DNA from 2 places in the Arthrobacter sp. 01T428 genome. Region 2 is predicted to be linked to the other one. Evidence: riboswitches for the same ligand, from Rfam matches in the RefSeq annotation. Region 2 holds a riboswitch; the other holds the start of a gene.
What was found. A riboswitch is a leader RNA that binds a small molecule or an ion and turns the genes downstream of it on or off. The one in region 2 is predicted to bind S-adenosylmethionine.

Region 1 (7,558 bases), on a different contig from region 2:
AATGCACGAGAACTTATCCACTGCGACGCCTGGGGCTGCAACGGCGCAGACCGACGTCGAACAGAACCTGCAGTCCATTCCCGAATCAGCGCGTACCCGCAGCGTAGCGGGCCAATTCTGGATCTGGGCAGGCGCAAACCTTGCCCCCATCAACTGGGTCCTCGGGGCCCTCGGCGTCCAGCTTGGACTGGGCTTTGCCGATACCGTCACGGTCCTGGTGGTGGGAAACCTGATCGGCATGGCGCTCTTTGGCTTGTTTGTCCTCCTGGGCCAGAGGACCGGTGCCACCGGCATGGTCCTGGCCCGGGCCGTCTTCGGCCGCCGCGGCAACTACCTCCCGAGCGCCATCCAGGCGCTCCTCGGAATCGGTTGGTGCGCCGTCAACACCTGGATCATCCTGGACCTCGTGATGGCACTCCTCGGCAAGCTCGGCATGGTCGATCCCGAGCAGCCCAACGTAGGCCCCAAGATCCTGGTGGCCTTCCTGATCATGTCCGCCCAGGTCACCATCGCCTGGTTCGGCTACAAGGCCATCGCGGCCTTCGAGAAGTGGACCGTCCCGCCCACCATCGTGGTGCTGATCGCGATGTCCGCCGTGGCCTGGTTCGGCATGAACATCGATTGGGGCTACGCTGGCCCTCCCGGTGCTGTCCTTGAAGGCGGCGCACGAATCGCGGCCATGACCACCGTGATGACGGTTATCGGCATCGGCTGGGGGATCACCTGGTTCACCTACGCGGCGGACTATTCACGCTTCGTCAGCAAGTCCGTCCCCAAGCACAAGGTCTACCTGGCCTCCGTATTCGGCCAGTTCCTCCCGGTGGTGTGGCTCGGCATCCTTGGCGCCAGCTTGGCAACGAAGAGCGGCACGGCCGATCCCGGCCACCTCATCGTGGACAACTTCGGCGTGCTGGCCATCCCGGTGCTCTTCCTGGTGCTGCACGGTCCCATCGCGACGAACATCCTGAACATCTACACCTTTTCGGTGGCCGCCCAGGCCCTGGACATCAAGGCCAAGCGTCGCTCCTTGAACCTCTTCGTCGGACTCCTGGCCCTGGTCGGCGTCGTGTTCTTCATCCTGCAGGAGGATTTCGCGTCAACGCTGAGCACGTGGCTCGGCGGGCTCGTGGCGTGGGTAGCCGCGTGGGGAGGCATCATGTTGGTGCACTACTTCTGGGTGGACAAGCGCAGCCCCGTAGCAGTCGACCGGCTCTTCGACCCTGTGGGTACCCGCCGGCTCCCGGCGTTCAACTGGGCCGGGATCACCGCGCTCCTGGTAGGCATCTTTGCCACGTGGCTGTTCATGTACGGCGTCCTGCCGATCATGCAAGGCCCCATCGCCACGGCCATGGGCGGGATCGACTTGTCCTGGCTGGCCGGCGGACTTGTTGCCGCGGCAGTCTATGGCGCGCTGGGCCCACGGGTCCATGCCCGGTACCTTCCGCTGTCTTCCGAGACCGCGGCGCCGCAGCCCGTTGCGGAAGACGCCGTCGCCAATCTGGTCAACGACTGAAAGGAAACCTGATGACCACCAACGCTTTCCCCGACGAGGCACACTCGATCACTTGGCCTGAAGGCTTCAGGGCAGCGGCGTCCTTCACGTTCGACGTCGACGCCGAATCCTGCACCATCGCGCACGATCCCACGAGCACCAGGCGCATGTCCCTCATGAGCCACCAGTCGTATGGCCCGAGGGTTGCTGTTCCGCGACTCTTGAAGATCCTCGAGCGCCAAGAGATCCAGGGAACCTTCTTCATCCCGGGATTCACGGCGGAAAGCTACCCGGACGTGGTGCGGCGGATCGTCGACGGCGGCCATGAAGTCGCCCACCACGGCTACCTGCACGAGCCAATGCAGGGAATCGACGCCGCCACCGAGGCCAACTACCTGGACCGCGGGCTCGACGCGCTCGCGAAGGTAGCCGGGGTCAGGCCGGTCGGCTACAGGGCACCGTGGTGGGAGCTCAACTGGCATTCGCCGGCGCTGCTCGCGGACCGTGGCTTCCTCTACGATTCAAGCCTGCTCGACGGCGATGCCCCCTACCGCATGGCGGTTGCCTCGGATTCGGGTGATTCGCGGGACATCGTGGAGATCCCGGTGGATTGGGCCTTGGACGATTGGGAACAATACGCGTTCTATCCGGGAGTGACAGGCAGCGGGGTCATCGAGAGTCCGGCCAAGGTGTTGGAGATGTGGACCCTCGAAGCCGAAGCGCACCACACCCAAGGCAGCTGTTTCGTCTTGACCAACCACCCCTTCATCTCCGGCCGTCCGTCCAAGGCGGTTGCCTTGGAGCAGCTGATCGGACGAGTCAAGGCCATGGACGGGATGTGGGTGACCACCTTGGAACGGATCGCCGAGCACACCAAGGCCACGGTGAACGAGATCCACAGCCACGCCCGGATCGAGGTCCCGTCCTACCCGGGCGCAGGAGCCAGCTTCACGTCCGCCCGCGTCCTACTACCCGCCCCCAACTAAGCCCGTCCCCACCCAACTGACTCGCAGTTGTTGTCGTTATCAGGGCCCAAAACGACACCTAATGCGAGCTAGTTGGGTGGGCGGGCTAAGGGTGGGCCGGGCTACAGGTCGGTGCGGCACAGAGCGGTGTGGAGTTTGTAGAGTCCATTCAGGTCTCCGGCCGCCAAACCATCAGGGGCGCCGATCTCCGGGTACATGAGCTGGATCGGATCGTCTACGTGGTCAAGGCCAACCACGTGGCCAAGTTCGTGTTGGATCACCGCGGAGACGTAATGGGCGCCGCCGGAGACGCCCAGCAGTTCCGTGATTTGCGGGGCGTCCAAGTCCAGGCTTCCCGAAACGTAGCTCTTGGGTCCGGTGCCGAAGCTGTACATGGTGCTGCCGCCGGTTCCGATGACGGATCCTGTCAATGCGGGAGCCGCCTCGGGAGTGGTCCAGGAAATCAGCAGCGGTGCCCAACGGTCTCCGTAGAGCGCGGGCTGGTACGGCTTGCGCTTCTCGGAGGGGGTTTCCTTGCTGGTGCCGTCGTCAACGAATGTGAGGCCCGTAGCAGCGGCAATCTTTGCAATGGCGTCGGCGATGAGCCCCTCGGATCCGGCCGGGGCGAGAGCCGCGTTGACCACGTAGTGCAGTGGCCGGCACGGAGAGTAGCCCACGGGGGTGCCGTCGGCATTGGTGGCCAGGAACTTGAAGGAGTTGCTGGCCACCGCAGGCTTGGCGGGGGAGCCAAGCGGGTGGCCGGCTTCTTCCAGGCCAGGCGGCGGTGTATCCGGCGCGCGGGCCGCCTTCGGCTGACTTTGTCCGGGAGCCCCGCCCGGCCCGGAGCTACTTGCCGTGGCGTGGGCGGACGGGGCCAGGTTCGGAAGCAAGCCGGTGATTCCAGGGTCGCCCCGGAGGAATCCACTGACCAACACCGCTACGGCAGCGACCACCGCCACCAGCATCAAATTTCGGAACAGCGCGAGCGCGGTGCTGGGGCGCTTGGGCGGCGGGCCGCCGTCGTACCCGTAGTTTGAATGCAAGTCTTCCCCCAAATCCCCGTACCCGGCACCCCAGCGGGCCGGCGGTACTAACCGATGACAGCGCCGAAGACGAAGCCCAGCCCATACGTGGCCGCGGCCGCGCCGAGACCGATGGCGAGCTGCCGGAGGCCGCGGGTCAGCGGCGAGGTTCCGGACAACAAGCCGACGACGGCGCCGGTCGACAGAAGCGCGATGCCCACCAGCGTACCGGCCACAGCAAGCGCCGCGAAGCCGGTCATGCCGAAGATGAACGGCAGGATGGGCACAATGGCGCCCGAAGCGAAGAAGCAGAAGCTCGAGATCGCGGCGCCCCAAGCGGAGCCCACGGCCTCGTGCTCATTGACGGTTTCTTCCACTTCGGGGTGCAGGGAGAGGCTGGGATCGCAATCGCAGCTGTAGACGCCCATGCGTTCAGCGGCCCGGTGTTCGGCGGCTTCGCGGGACATGCCCCGGGCCAGATACACGAGAACCAGCTCGTTGTGCTCGATGTCCAGGGCCGGGGCTGCGGTCAGCGTGGCCTGGGTGGGGCGGGTGGCCTTGAGGAGCTCGAGCTGCGAGCGGACAGAGACATATTCGCCGGCACCCATGGACAGCGCGCCTGCCAGCAGGCCTGCGATGCCGCTGAACAGGACCACAGTGGCGGGGACGCCGGTGGCCGCCATGCCCATCACGAGTGAGAGGTTGCTGACAAGGCCGTCGTTGGCGCCGAATACGGCCGCGCGGAAAGTGCCGGACAACCTGTTGCGGCCGCGCGTCGCCAGGCCGCGGACTACTTCCTCGTGGATCTGTTCGTCAGCCGCCATGGCGCGGGTCGCTGCTGGATCCTTCGCGTAAGGCGAGCGGCCTTCAGCCCTTTGGGCGAGGGCCAACACGAACACTGATCCAAAGTTCCGGGCGAGGAAGCCGAGCATTTGGCTTCGGATCGAGGCCGCCTTCGGCATGCCGGCATGTTCCCCGAGGAGCTTGAGCCAGTGTGCCTCGTGGCGGCCCTCGGCCTCTGCGAGTGCCAACAGGATTTCGCGTTCCTCGCCGTCGCGGCGCTGCGCCAGTTGGCGGTACACGGCGGCCTCGGCCCGCTCGTCCGCCAAGTACTGACGCCAGCGCTTGATGTCCGACGACGACGGGGGAGTCTTGGGGGCCGCTTCATCTTGCGATGGACTGCTTTGGTCCGAGGGATTGTCGGGATGCGCGTTGTCTGGATCTGTCGGGTTCTGTGGATCTGCGTGCGGGTGCACCGGGACTCCTGGGTTGCTGGGGCGGGCTTCATCGCCTCATTGCGGCTCCACTCTATCGCCAATTTCCGCGGTTTTTCGGCTGGCAATCCTCACTGGACATTTTAGGCGCGCCTCAAAAACGGGAGGCTCCCGGGAGGCCTTGACCGCGGCTGGGGGCAGTGCTGGGATGGATGGACAGGGTCCACGAATTGGCGGGGTAGCGTGGTGACCGGCTGCCTCATGTGCCTGTGCGATGGGCTCAGCGGCACGTCGAACGGAGGTTGCACCATGGACAGCACCGAAACCCACGCCCGTCACCCCGACCGTCCCACGGTCGAGGCCGATCCCGCCTACGACTACAGCGAAGACCTTGAGGTGGACGAGGACTGGGAGGAACAATCCGAGGTCCTCGACGACGACGAACGGGTGGTTCCGCTCGACGCAGAGGAACACCGCGAGGACGAAGAGTTCGAATAGCCCCGGGCTCGCTAAACCCTGGGCGCTAAAACGCGCTCAGGATGAAGTGCCTCTGCACGCCTGCCCGGTGCCCGGTTGCCGCCACCGTCAGGGTGAGTTTCCGTGTGGCGGGGAACCAGCGGGCGGGCTGGACCGCTTTTGAAAGGGCTTGGGTGATGAGCCGCGGCTCATGGTGCCAATAGCGTTCCAGGTTTCCGTCCACGACGAACGTGACGGAGCCTTGGGAGAGGTCGACGCCGGGAATCACCCGGACGAATTCGTCCACCCGGCGGGGACGGGGCGACAAGAGGGTGCTGGGCTGGGTGGTGCGGTCGGCTATGGCGGTGGCGCCGTTTTCGAAAGGCATGGCCTTCTCCTGTGGAGTTGCTCTTGCCCGTTCGGTTGTCTCTGGTCCGAGCCGGGCCGCTTCTTCATCCGAACCACCCGTGAACATGGGGTTGGCGTGTGGCAAGTCGGAGCTTGGCGCCAGATCTCTTGAAGCTCTTCCTACTGTACATGCGACGGCGGCGCCGCACCCCGGAAAAAGGKGCGGCGCCGCCGTCGTACTTGACTCTGTGAAACTTAGTGGCTGGCCACCGGGTGGGCCTCCAGCGGGAGTTCCTCGGTGACTCCTCCGGCGACGCGACGGTCCCATGCTTCGCGGACCTGGGGCTCCGTGGGAGGCGTCAGCAGCGAGACCACGACGTACACCAGCAACGAGGCTCCGAGGCCCCAGTAGATGGGATCGTTGGCGTAGACGCCGTCTTCGCTGGGAATGATTCCCGTGGCATAGGCGATCAGCAGGGCCAGTGTGAGTACGGACCCCACGGCCATGGACCAGGCCGCGGCAATACCGGTGCCCCGCTTCCAGACCAGGCCACCCAGGATGGCAACCAGCAGGCCGCCCACCAGGATGTCGTAGGCGATGGTCAGGGCGACCACGACGTCTTGCGCCGCCATGGATATCAACACGGCCACGATGCCCAGTCCGAGGACCCAGTAGCGGTTGGCCTTGACGTCGTGCTCGGGGTTCTCGGTGTCGTCGGTGTTGATGGTCTTGCCGAACCAGCTGGCCACGAACGGGACCACGTCGGCGCGGGCAACGGTGGCCGCGGCGATGAGGGCTCCGGAAGCCGTGGACATCATGGCCGCGACCGCAGCGGCCATCACGAGGCCGCCGATGCCGATCGGCAGGATGTGCGTTGCAACCTCGGCGTAGACGACGTCCTTGCCGAGGGCCTTCACGTCGATGTTGGGCAGTGCCACGCGGGCGGCAAGGCCGATCAATGCGCCGGCGACGCCGTACAGGACGCAGTAGATACCCGCGGTGGCACCGCCCCAACGTGCCACCTTGGGAGTCTTGGCGGTGAAGACGCGCTGCCAGATGTCCTGGCCGATCAGCAGGCCCAGGGTGTAGACCACGAAGTACGTGATGATGGTTTGTGCCCCGATGCCGTCCAACTGGAAGAAGCTGGCGTCAACGCGGGCACGGATGCCATCGAAGCCGCCTGCGGCGTTCAGGACGAACGGGAGCATGAGGAAGAAGATGCCCACGGTCTTGATGATGAACTGCACCTGGTCGGCGAGGGTGATGGACCACATGCCGCCGATCGTTGAGTAGACCAGGACGATTGCGCCGCCGACGGCGATGGCGAGCCAGCGCTCCCAGCCGAAGAGTACAACGAAGATGGTGGCGTAGGCGCCCGTGGACGTGGCGCACAGCATCAGGGTGTAGGCGAGCATGACGATGCCGGAAGTCTGTGTGGCGCGCTGTCCGTAACGCAGGCTCAGCATCTGGGAGACCGTGTAGATCTTCAGCCGCTGGATGGTGCCGGCGAAAAGCAGGCTCAGGAGGAGCACGCCCGAACCGATCGCGACAACCAGCCACATGCCGGAGACGCCGAACTTGTAGCCGAGGCCGACGCCGCCAACCGTCGATGCGCCGCCGAGGACGACTGCGGCCATGGTGCCGGTGTAGAGCATCGGACCGAGGCGGCGTCCTGCCACGAGGAAGTCGCTGTTGTTCTTGGTGCGCGACTTGCCCCACCAGCCGAAGGCCAGCATGGCGAGCAAATACACCACCACGATCGCAATATTGATGAACGAAGAGTCCACGGTTGGCTCCTGAAAGTGATGCGCAGAGCCCTTGGGGATTCCGACGCCGGTCCGCTGGGTTTCGTTGCGGGTTGCGGAAGGTCTCTGCGCTGGTGATTGGGGAGAGTAGTCTGTGATGTATGCCTCACAAACAACACTTGTTGCCTATGAGGATACGTAGTGATGCGAGTAACAGTCAAGGTGCTGTCTCGCCCAGCGGACTCATCGGCGCTCCTCCAGCTTGCCAAAGGCCCTGCCGCGCGGGCGATCCGGCTACTATTGCTGCAATGACAG
Region 2 (7,558 bases):
CTGTAGTGGACTCTCCCGAAGGTCAAGCGCCCGACGACGGCGGGACGGCTGCCCAGCGCGCCTGAACAGCGCCTTCCACAACACGGCTTCGTTAGTGTTCAGCGAGGACGCAGCCGTCGTGTTCGACGTCGGTGGCCACCCAGAGCGCCGAGGCGACCTCATCCGCGAGATCATAGTCGCGGCTGCCCGGACCCTTTCCGATCCGGACCACCAGGGCACCACCGAACGGCTTGCGGCCAATCACCTGGATGGTGGCGTCGAGGTCGATTTCCTCTGCGGACAAGTACCGCAGCAACTCCGGGTTTTCGTCGCTGATCCGCGTGATCTTGCCGGAATGGCCGTCGTCGAGCTCGATCATGCGGTGCGCATGCGGCAGGCTCACCGAACCGTCCGCGGCAGGGATGGGGTCCCCATGGGGATCGCGTCCGGGGTTGCCCAGCTTGGTGGCCATGCGATCGATGAAGGTGTCCGAAACGGCGTGTTCGAGCATCTCGGCCTCGTCATGGACTTCGTCCCAGCTGTAGCCCAACTCCCTCACGAGGTAGGTCTCGATCAGGCGGTGGCGGCGGACCATGCCCAGGGCAAGCTGCATTCCCTGGGGGGTCAAGGAAATGGCGCTGTAGGGCTGGTGGTCCACCAGCCCTTGGTCCTTGAGCTTGCGGACCATCTCCGAGACGGAGGAATTGGCGACGCCGAGCCGTTGCGCGAGCTGTGAGGACGTGATGGGTTTGTCCTGCCACTCCGTGAAGGAGTAGATGACCTTGACGTAGTCCTCGATCGAGGAGGAGGGCGCACTGGTCTTCACGGTTCCAAGCCTATCGTGAACAGGCCGCATCAGGCTTTGCGCGCCCGCCAGCTCTGCGTGAGATAGGGCAAGGGGATGACCTCGCCCTCGGCATGGCCCAGATGCTCGAAAAGGTACCACTCGAGATTGCCCGTCACCTTGGCCCGGGTGGTCTCATTCGCCCTCAGGTAGTAACTGCGCGACTTCACGAGTTCGAGGATATCCGCCGGAGTCACGGGATCCTCCCAACGCGTCACATGGCTTTCGAGGCCCGTGAACTCCCGGCCCACCACAGGCCGGAAGTCCGGTTTGTGGACATCGCCGGCATGCATGATGCGAGACAAACGATGGACCCAGAGCACCGACGTGTCCAGCTGGTTCCAGATCAAGCCGATCACACCCTGGGGCCGAAGGATCCGGGCGATCTCGGTGCTGGCGGCGAGGGGATCGCACCAGTGCCATGCCTGGGCAACGCTGACGACGTCGAATGCTGAGTCCGCGAGTCCAGTTGCCTCGGCCGTGCCCTCCAGGGCGATCACTTGTGGATACGTTTTGCGCAGTTGCGTGAGCATGTCCGTGGAGGGGTCCACTGCGGACACCGCCAGCCCGCGCTCGACGAGGAGCGCTGTGAACTTTCCGGTGCCCGCGCCGATGTCTGCCGCGTCCCGCGCGCCTTCCGGCAGCAGCCAGTCAGCTGAATCCGCGGGGTATCCGGGCCGGACACGGTCATAGTGCTCTCCGCCGTCCTGGAAACTCTGACCGAGTTCAAGGCGCCGTTCCTCATAGAGCTTGGGGCCGGCTGACGTGCCTTTGGGTCGCGGGGCCACGCGGAAACTCCTTCGTAGGACAGGAAAAAATACCCTACGAATCTACCGCAATCAGTCGGTGCTGCACGGAGCTGCGCCCGCGGTCCCGGGAGTGTTGGGAGCCCATTCCGGGTAGCTGCGGTGATCGTTCGCGGGCACCCAACGGCCGGCGTCCACCACGTAGTCCCAACCGAGGCCATTGCTCTTGAGCGCCTGGATGCCCGCGATGAGCCGAGTGGCGTCTTCCAAACGCGATCCTACGCCGAAACTGGCCCGGAGGGATCCGGAGGGAAGACCGAGGCGCTTGAGCAGCGGGTGGGCGCAAAAGCGCCCGTCGCGCAGGCCAATGCCGTGCTCGGCCGCAAGATAGGCCGCCACAAGTCCGGCGTCGTAGCCCTGGAGCGAGAAGTTCACGACGCCGATGGTGTCCTCGGGATCGGTGTCGCTGAAGATCTGGTGCACGGTCACGCCGTCGATTTCCTTGAGGCCTTCGACCAGGTGCGAGCGGATGGCGGCCTCGTGGGCGTGCCATTCGTCGTGGTCGAGGCTGGCGATGACTTGTGTGGCCCGGGCGAGGGTGGCCGCACCGAGAACGTTCGGCGAGCCGCCTTCGTGCCTGGCCGGTCCCGTGGCCCAGCTGACGGAATCGAGGCGTGCCTCCCGGACGGCGCCGCCTCCTGCCAGGTGCGGCGTGCCGGCGTCGAGCCAGTCGGGACGGCCCACCAGGACCCCCGCGCCGAACGGGGCATAAAGCTTGTGCCCCGAGAAAACCAAGTAGTCGACATCCGCGGCGGCGATGTTGATGCGGCGATGCGGGGCAAGTTGCGCCGCGTCCACCACAATCCGCGCCCCGAATTCGTGGGCCAAGGCAGCTAGTTCCTTGATGGGCAGGATTTCGCCGGTCACATTCGACGCGCCGGTGACAGCCAGGAGGCTGACGCCACCATGGGAGAGGGCTGTGCGGACATTGGCTACGGTCTCCGACAAGGTTTCCGCGGCAACAATGCTTCGGTGGGGGACGCCTTGCCACGGCAGCAGGTTTGCGTGGTGCTCGATGTCCAGGTAAAGGACTTCGTCGGTGTGCTTGCCGTCTGTGACCGGCAGGCAGCCGGCCAGGAGATTGAGGGAATCGGTGGTGTTGCGCGTGAAAATGACGGAATCGTCCGGCCGTCCGCCAACAAAGTCACGGACGATGTTGCGGGCGTTTTCGTAGACGGAGGTGCTGATTTGGGAGGCGTAGCCTGCGCCGCGGTGCACACTCGCGTAGTACGGCAGGATCTCGTTGAGGTACGCGGAAACAACCGTCAGGGCAGGTGCGGATGCGCCGTAGTCAAGGTTGGCGTAGCGGATGTGGCCGCCCTGGATCAGGGGTGCCTGCAACTCCGCGCCGGTGACCGCGGCCAGCGGGCGGGATGCCCGAGGCAGCTGCTGTGCGGTTTCGTGGTGCTGCGAAAGAGCCGTAGAAGTAATTGTGGCTGTGCTCATGGGACCTCACTCAAGAGGGACCCCTGCGTGCAGGGGGTCCGCGCTTGCCGCATCCGTTCCGGACCGGCCGGGTCGTCACCCGGGGCACCCCGCCGCGATGGAGGGTTGCCGGCCAGCAAACCGGGGTTTCGCGCTGGCACTCGTGACCTGTAAAGAGAGTAGGACACCGGCGAGGCGGGTTCCAATGTGACCGCGATTGTTAAGCGGATTGTTACACCGCCCGAAAAATGTGCCTTCAGCCGAAGAAAAAGCAGCGGACGCCCCTAAAAGGGGGCGTCCGCCGTCGTTTATTCAGTGAACAGGAGGGGCTACAGAAGGTCGTCGAGTTCGGGGTTGAGCCTCTTGAGGACCTCGGAATGGAGGATCGAGTTAGTGGCGACGGCGTTTCCGCCGAAGGGGCCGTCCGCGCCATCCAGGGATGTGAAGCGTCCGCCGGCCTCGGTGACGATCGGCACCAAGGCGGCCATGTCGTAGACCTGGAGTTCCGGTTCGGCGGCGATGTCCACGGCGCCCTCGGCAACGAGACAGTAGGACCAGAAATCGCCGTACGCACGGCTGCGCCAGACATCGTTCTCGAGGCCCAGGAAGTTGTCCAGCTTCCCGTGCTGCTTCCACTCGGAAAGCTCGGAGTAGGAAAGCGAGGCGTCTTCGAGCCGGGACACGTTGGAAACTTTCAACCGGGTGGCGGCGGCCAGCGACCGGCCCATGTAGGCGCCGGAGCCCTTGGCCGCCCACCAACGCTTGCCGAGCGCCGGAGCGCTCACGAGCCCCACTACTACTTCGCCCTCGTCCACGAGGGCGATGAGCGTAGCCCAGACGGGTACGCCGCGCACGAAGTTCTTGGTCCCATCGATGGGATCGATGATCCAACGCCTGGAGCCGTGGCCCGTGCTGCCGAATTCTTCGCCGAGGACGGCGTCGCGGGGCCGGGAGCGGGAGAGCTGCCCACGGATTGCTTCCTCGGCGGCTTTGTCGGCATCGGTGACTGGGCTCAGGTCGGGTTTGGTCTCCACCTGGAGGTCCAGCGCCCTGAACCGCTCCATTGTCAGGGAATCGACGGAATCGGCCAGCACATGGGCCAGCCGTAGGTCGTCGTTGTAGCTCGAATCGGGTTGGGTCATGGTTCCAAACTACCGTCTATTCGCCGGTGAGCCGGGGAGGTAGGACGGCATGCGCTGAGTTAGTTGACCGTACCCAGTTCCTTGGCCTCTTGGGCTTCCATGCGCGGGTCCGCACCAAGGAGCCTGCGGAGCGATGCAAGGCGGGCGGGGCCGGCCTCGCCCGCGTGGCCTTCGGCGACCCAGGAATCCAGCCCGCATCGAACGGCGGAGGCATCGTGCTTGCAACCACGCTCGCACCTTTCCGTCCCCGGCTCCAGGTCCGGGAAGGCGTGCAGGATGCGGTCCGGGTTCACGTGGGCGAGGCCGAAAGAACGGATGCCGGGCGTATCGATGATCCAGCTTCCGCCAGGGGCGTCGCTGAGCTTCAGTGCGAGGGCAGAGGACGAGGTGTGGCGTCCGCGCCCCGTCACGGCGTTGACCCCGCCTGTGGCGCGCTCGGCCCCGGTGAGGGCGTTCACCATAGTGGACTTCCCGACGCCTGAATGGCCCAGGAGGACGGTGACCTTGCCGTCGAGGTAGTCCCGCAACTGGCCGACGGCGTCACTGTCGAGGCGGGCGGACAGGCCGTCGTCGGAGCGGGCGTCGATTCCGGAGGCGCCTGCGTCGGCCGTCCGGCTGATGATGATGGGGAAACCGAGGCTCACATAGTTGGCGAGTAGTTCCGTCGGATCCTTGACATCTGCCTTGGTGACGAGCAGCAGCGGCTCGATTCCGGCGTCGTACGCTGCCACCAAGGCGCGGTCGATGAATCCGGTGCGTGGTTCCGGATTGGCTGCCGCAACCACCACCACGAGCTGGTCGGCGTTGGCGACGACGGCCCGCTCGATCGGATCCGTGTCATCGGCACTTCGCCGCAGGAGGGTCTTTCGCTCCTCGACGCGCACGAGGCGGGCGAGGGTGTCCGGTGCTCCGGACACATCGCCGACGAGCGCTACGAAGTCTCCGGGAACCACAGGGGAGCGACGGAGCTCCCGGGCGCGGGCCGCGATGACGATGCGCTCGTTGTCCGAGCTTTCGCCCACGATCGCGGTGTAGCGCCCGCGGTCGACTGTGATGATACGCCCGATCACGGCGTCGTCGTGGCTGGGGCGGTCCTTCGTACGGGGTCGTGTGCCCTTCTTGTTGGGGCGGATCCGGACATCGGACTCATCCCAGGAGCGTGCGTCGCGAGCCATCGTCAGTTGCTTGTCTCCATTGAAACGGTGTCCGCGGCAGCTGCGCCGGCAGTGAGCATCGACGCCCAGATGTGCGGGAATTCCGGCATGGTCTTTGACGTCGTTGCGATGTCTTCAACCTGGACACCCTCGACGGCGAGCCCCAGGATGGCGCCCGCAGTAGCCATGCGGTGGTCGGCGTAGCTGTGCACGACGCCGGCGTGCAGCGCTGCGGGCCGGATCACCAGGCCGTCGCTGGTTTCCTCGGCGTCGCCGCCGAGCCGGTTGATCTCGGCGACCAGCGCGGCCAGCCTGTCCGTTTCGTGTCCCCGCAAATGCGCGATGCCGGTGAGCCTGGAAGGACCGGTTGCCAGGGCGCATAATGCCGCTACGGTAGGAGCGAGTTCGCTGGTTTCGTCGAAGTCCGCTCCCAGGATTTCCGGTCCGCCGGTGACCGTCAGTGTGCCGTTGTCCAGCGTGACGGTTGCACCCATGGTGGCGAGGATGTCCCGCCAAAGGTCCCCGACTTGCGTGGTGTTGGCCGGCCAGTTGGGGATGCGGATGGTTCCCTTCGTGGCCAACGCCGCGGCGAGGAAGGGACCCGCGTTGGAAAGGTCCTGCTCGATCCTCTCGTCGAACGCCTGAATGGTGCCGGGGGCGACCCGCCAATGGTTCGGCACGGAGTCATCCACCTGCACTCCGACGCCGCGCAGGACCGAGACGGTCATGTTGATGTGGTCGAGGCTCGGCACGGGCTTGCCGACATGCTCGAGGTGAAGGCCCTCATCGAACCGGGCGCCGACCAGCAACAGGGCGGAGACGAACTGCGACGAAGCGCTTGCGTCGATCACCAAGTGGCCGCCGCGGACAGAGCCTGTGCCGGAAACCTTGAACGGGAGGGAGTTCGCTGTATGCCCGTCGAGGCCGCTGACTTCCACTCCGAGTGTCCGGAGGGCTTCGATGATGGTGCCCATGGGACGAAGCCGCGCGTGGGGGTCGCCGTCGAACACCGAAGCGCCGTTGCGGAGGGCCGCGAGCGGCGGCACAAAGCGCATGACCGTGCCGGCCAGGCCACAGTCGATGGCGGTCTCCGACGCCGTGGCCGCGGGATCGATGGGGGTGACTTCAAGGTCCGGGCCGTAGTGTCCATCGCCGGGAACTTCGGTGATGGTGGCGCCAAGCTGGCGCAAGGCCTCGACCATCAAGGCGGAATCCCGCGAATGCAAGGGTGCCCGCAGCCTGCTTGGGCCGTTGGCCAAGGCCGCCAGGACCAGATAACGGTTGGTCAGCGACTTCGAGCCGGGAACCGTGACCGTGGCATCCACAGGGTGGCTGGCGAAGGGTGCCGGCCACAGGGGGAGTGCGGGCGGCGTGGCGCTTCCTGAATCGTCGGTCTGCGTGGCGGGGGATCCTGGCATGCTTCCTTATGCTCCAACTGCGTTGTCTACGGCCTTGCGGACGGCACGGTCTGTCTTCTTGAACTGCTTGCCCGTGGCCTTCTTGGCGTCCATGGCGAGGTGTTCGGCACGCCATGCGAGGCTTGGTTTGCCCGCGGTGTCGACGGCGGCGAGGAAAACGCCACCCGTCAGCGAAATGTTCTTGAGCAACTGGGCGCGGCGGGCGAGCCGGCCTTCCTTGGTGCTGATGTCGGCAGAACGCCACTCGACAAAAGTGTTCAGGACCGAGATGCCGGCAAGCACGCTTGCCGAGAACCGGGAGCATTTGCCGAGTGCCAGCAAGGCGCCGGCGCCCACTTGCGCACCGCCGATGACCCTCGCCAGCGTCTTCTCGTCCGCCGGGAAAGGCAGTGACTCGGAAGCGCGGCGGAGCAGCGGAGAGAGCTGCTTGGCAGTGTCATCCGCGTTCTTGAGCTTGTCCAGCCCTGCGACGACAAAACTGGAAGCCAACATTGGCCTGGCGAGAAAACGGACGAGGGACATGTTTTGCCTCCTGGATGGCGTGCCACGGTGTTCAGGTGGTGCTGCGTTCAAGTGGTGCGGTGTTCACGGGGTGCAGTCGGATCTAGTCTTGCATCTTTGCGGAATATTTGCCCGGAGCTTGCCGTTGTCAGAAGAAGGTGCGGTATGGGCTGGACCTTGGATTGTGGCGTGTGTGTGGTGCCGCGCTTTGTCATGTCGTTTGAGTGGAGATGGTTTTTTGGCCTTGGTTAAGGACCGCGAGGGACACTTGGCGCTTGGGCGGGAGCTG

Region 1: linked by a shared signal. The riboswitch ahead of AC1DJB_RS16840 (hypothetical protein) and the one ahead of AC1DJB_RS02560 (aminotransferase class V-fold PLP-dependent enzyme) in region 2 are both predicted to bind S-adenosylmethionine.

Annotation. Positions count from the first base shown of each region.
Region 1 is NZ_JBFTPW010000016.1:61,985-69,542, reverse strand. Features, by position in the region: gene AC1DJB_RS16865 (purine-cytosine permease family protein) at 2-1,513, shown strand; gene AC1DJB_RS16860 (polysaccharide deacetylase family protein) at 1,525-2,478, shown strand; gene AC1DJB_RS16855 (matrixin family metalloprotease) at 2,580-3,500, opposite strand; gene AC1DJB_RS16850 (VIT1/CCC1 transporter family protein) at 3,548-4,735, opposite strand; gene AC1DJB_RS16845 (hypothetical protein) at 5,003-5,191, shown strand; gene AC1DJB_RS16840 (hypothetical protein) at 5,217-5,537, opposite strand; SAM riboswitch class IV at 5,552-5,671, opposite strand; gene AC1DJB_RS16835 (sodium:solute symporter family protein) at 5,753-7,285, opposite strand.
Region 2 is NZ_JBFTPW010000001.1:546,468-554,025, forward strand. Features, by position in the region: gene AC1DJB_RS02545 (MFS transporter) at 1-65, shown strand, start outside; gene AC1DJB_RS02550 (metal-dependent transcriptional regulator) at 92-805, opposite strand; gene AC1DJB_RS02555 (class I SAM-dependent methyltransferase) at 835-1,611, opposite strand; gene AC1DJB_RS02560 (aminotransferase class V-fold PLP-dependent enzyme) at 1,663-3,075, opposite strand; SAM riboswitch class IV at 3,111-3,223, opposite strand; gene hisN (histidinol-phosphatase) at 3,384-4,196, opposite strand; gene rsgA (ribosome small subunit-dependent GTPase A) at 4,256-5,371, opposite strand; gene aroA (3-phosphoshikimate 1-carboxyvinyltransferase) at 5,374-6,768, opposite strand; gene AC1DJB_RS02580 (DoxX family protein) at 6,775-7,290, opposite strand; gene AC1DJB_RS02585 (sigma-70 family RNA polymerase sigma factor) at 7,508-7,558, shown strand, end outside.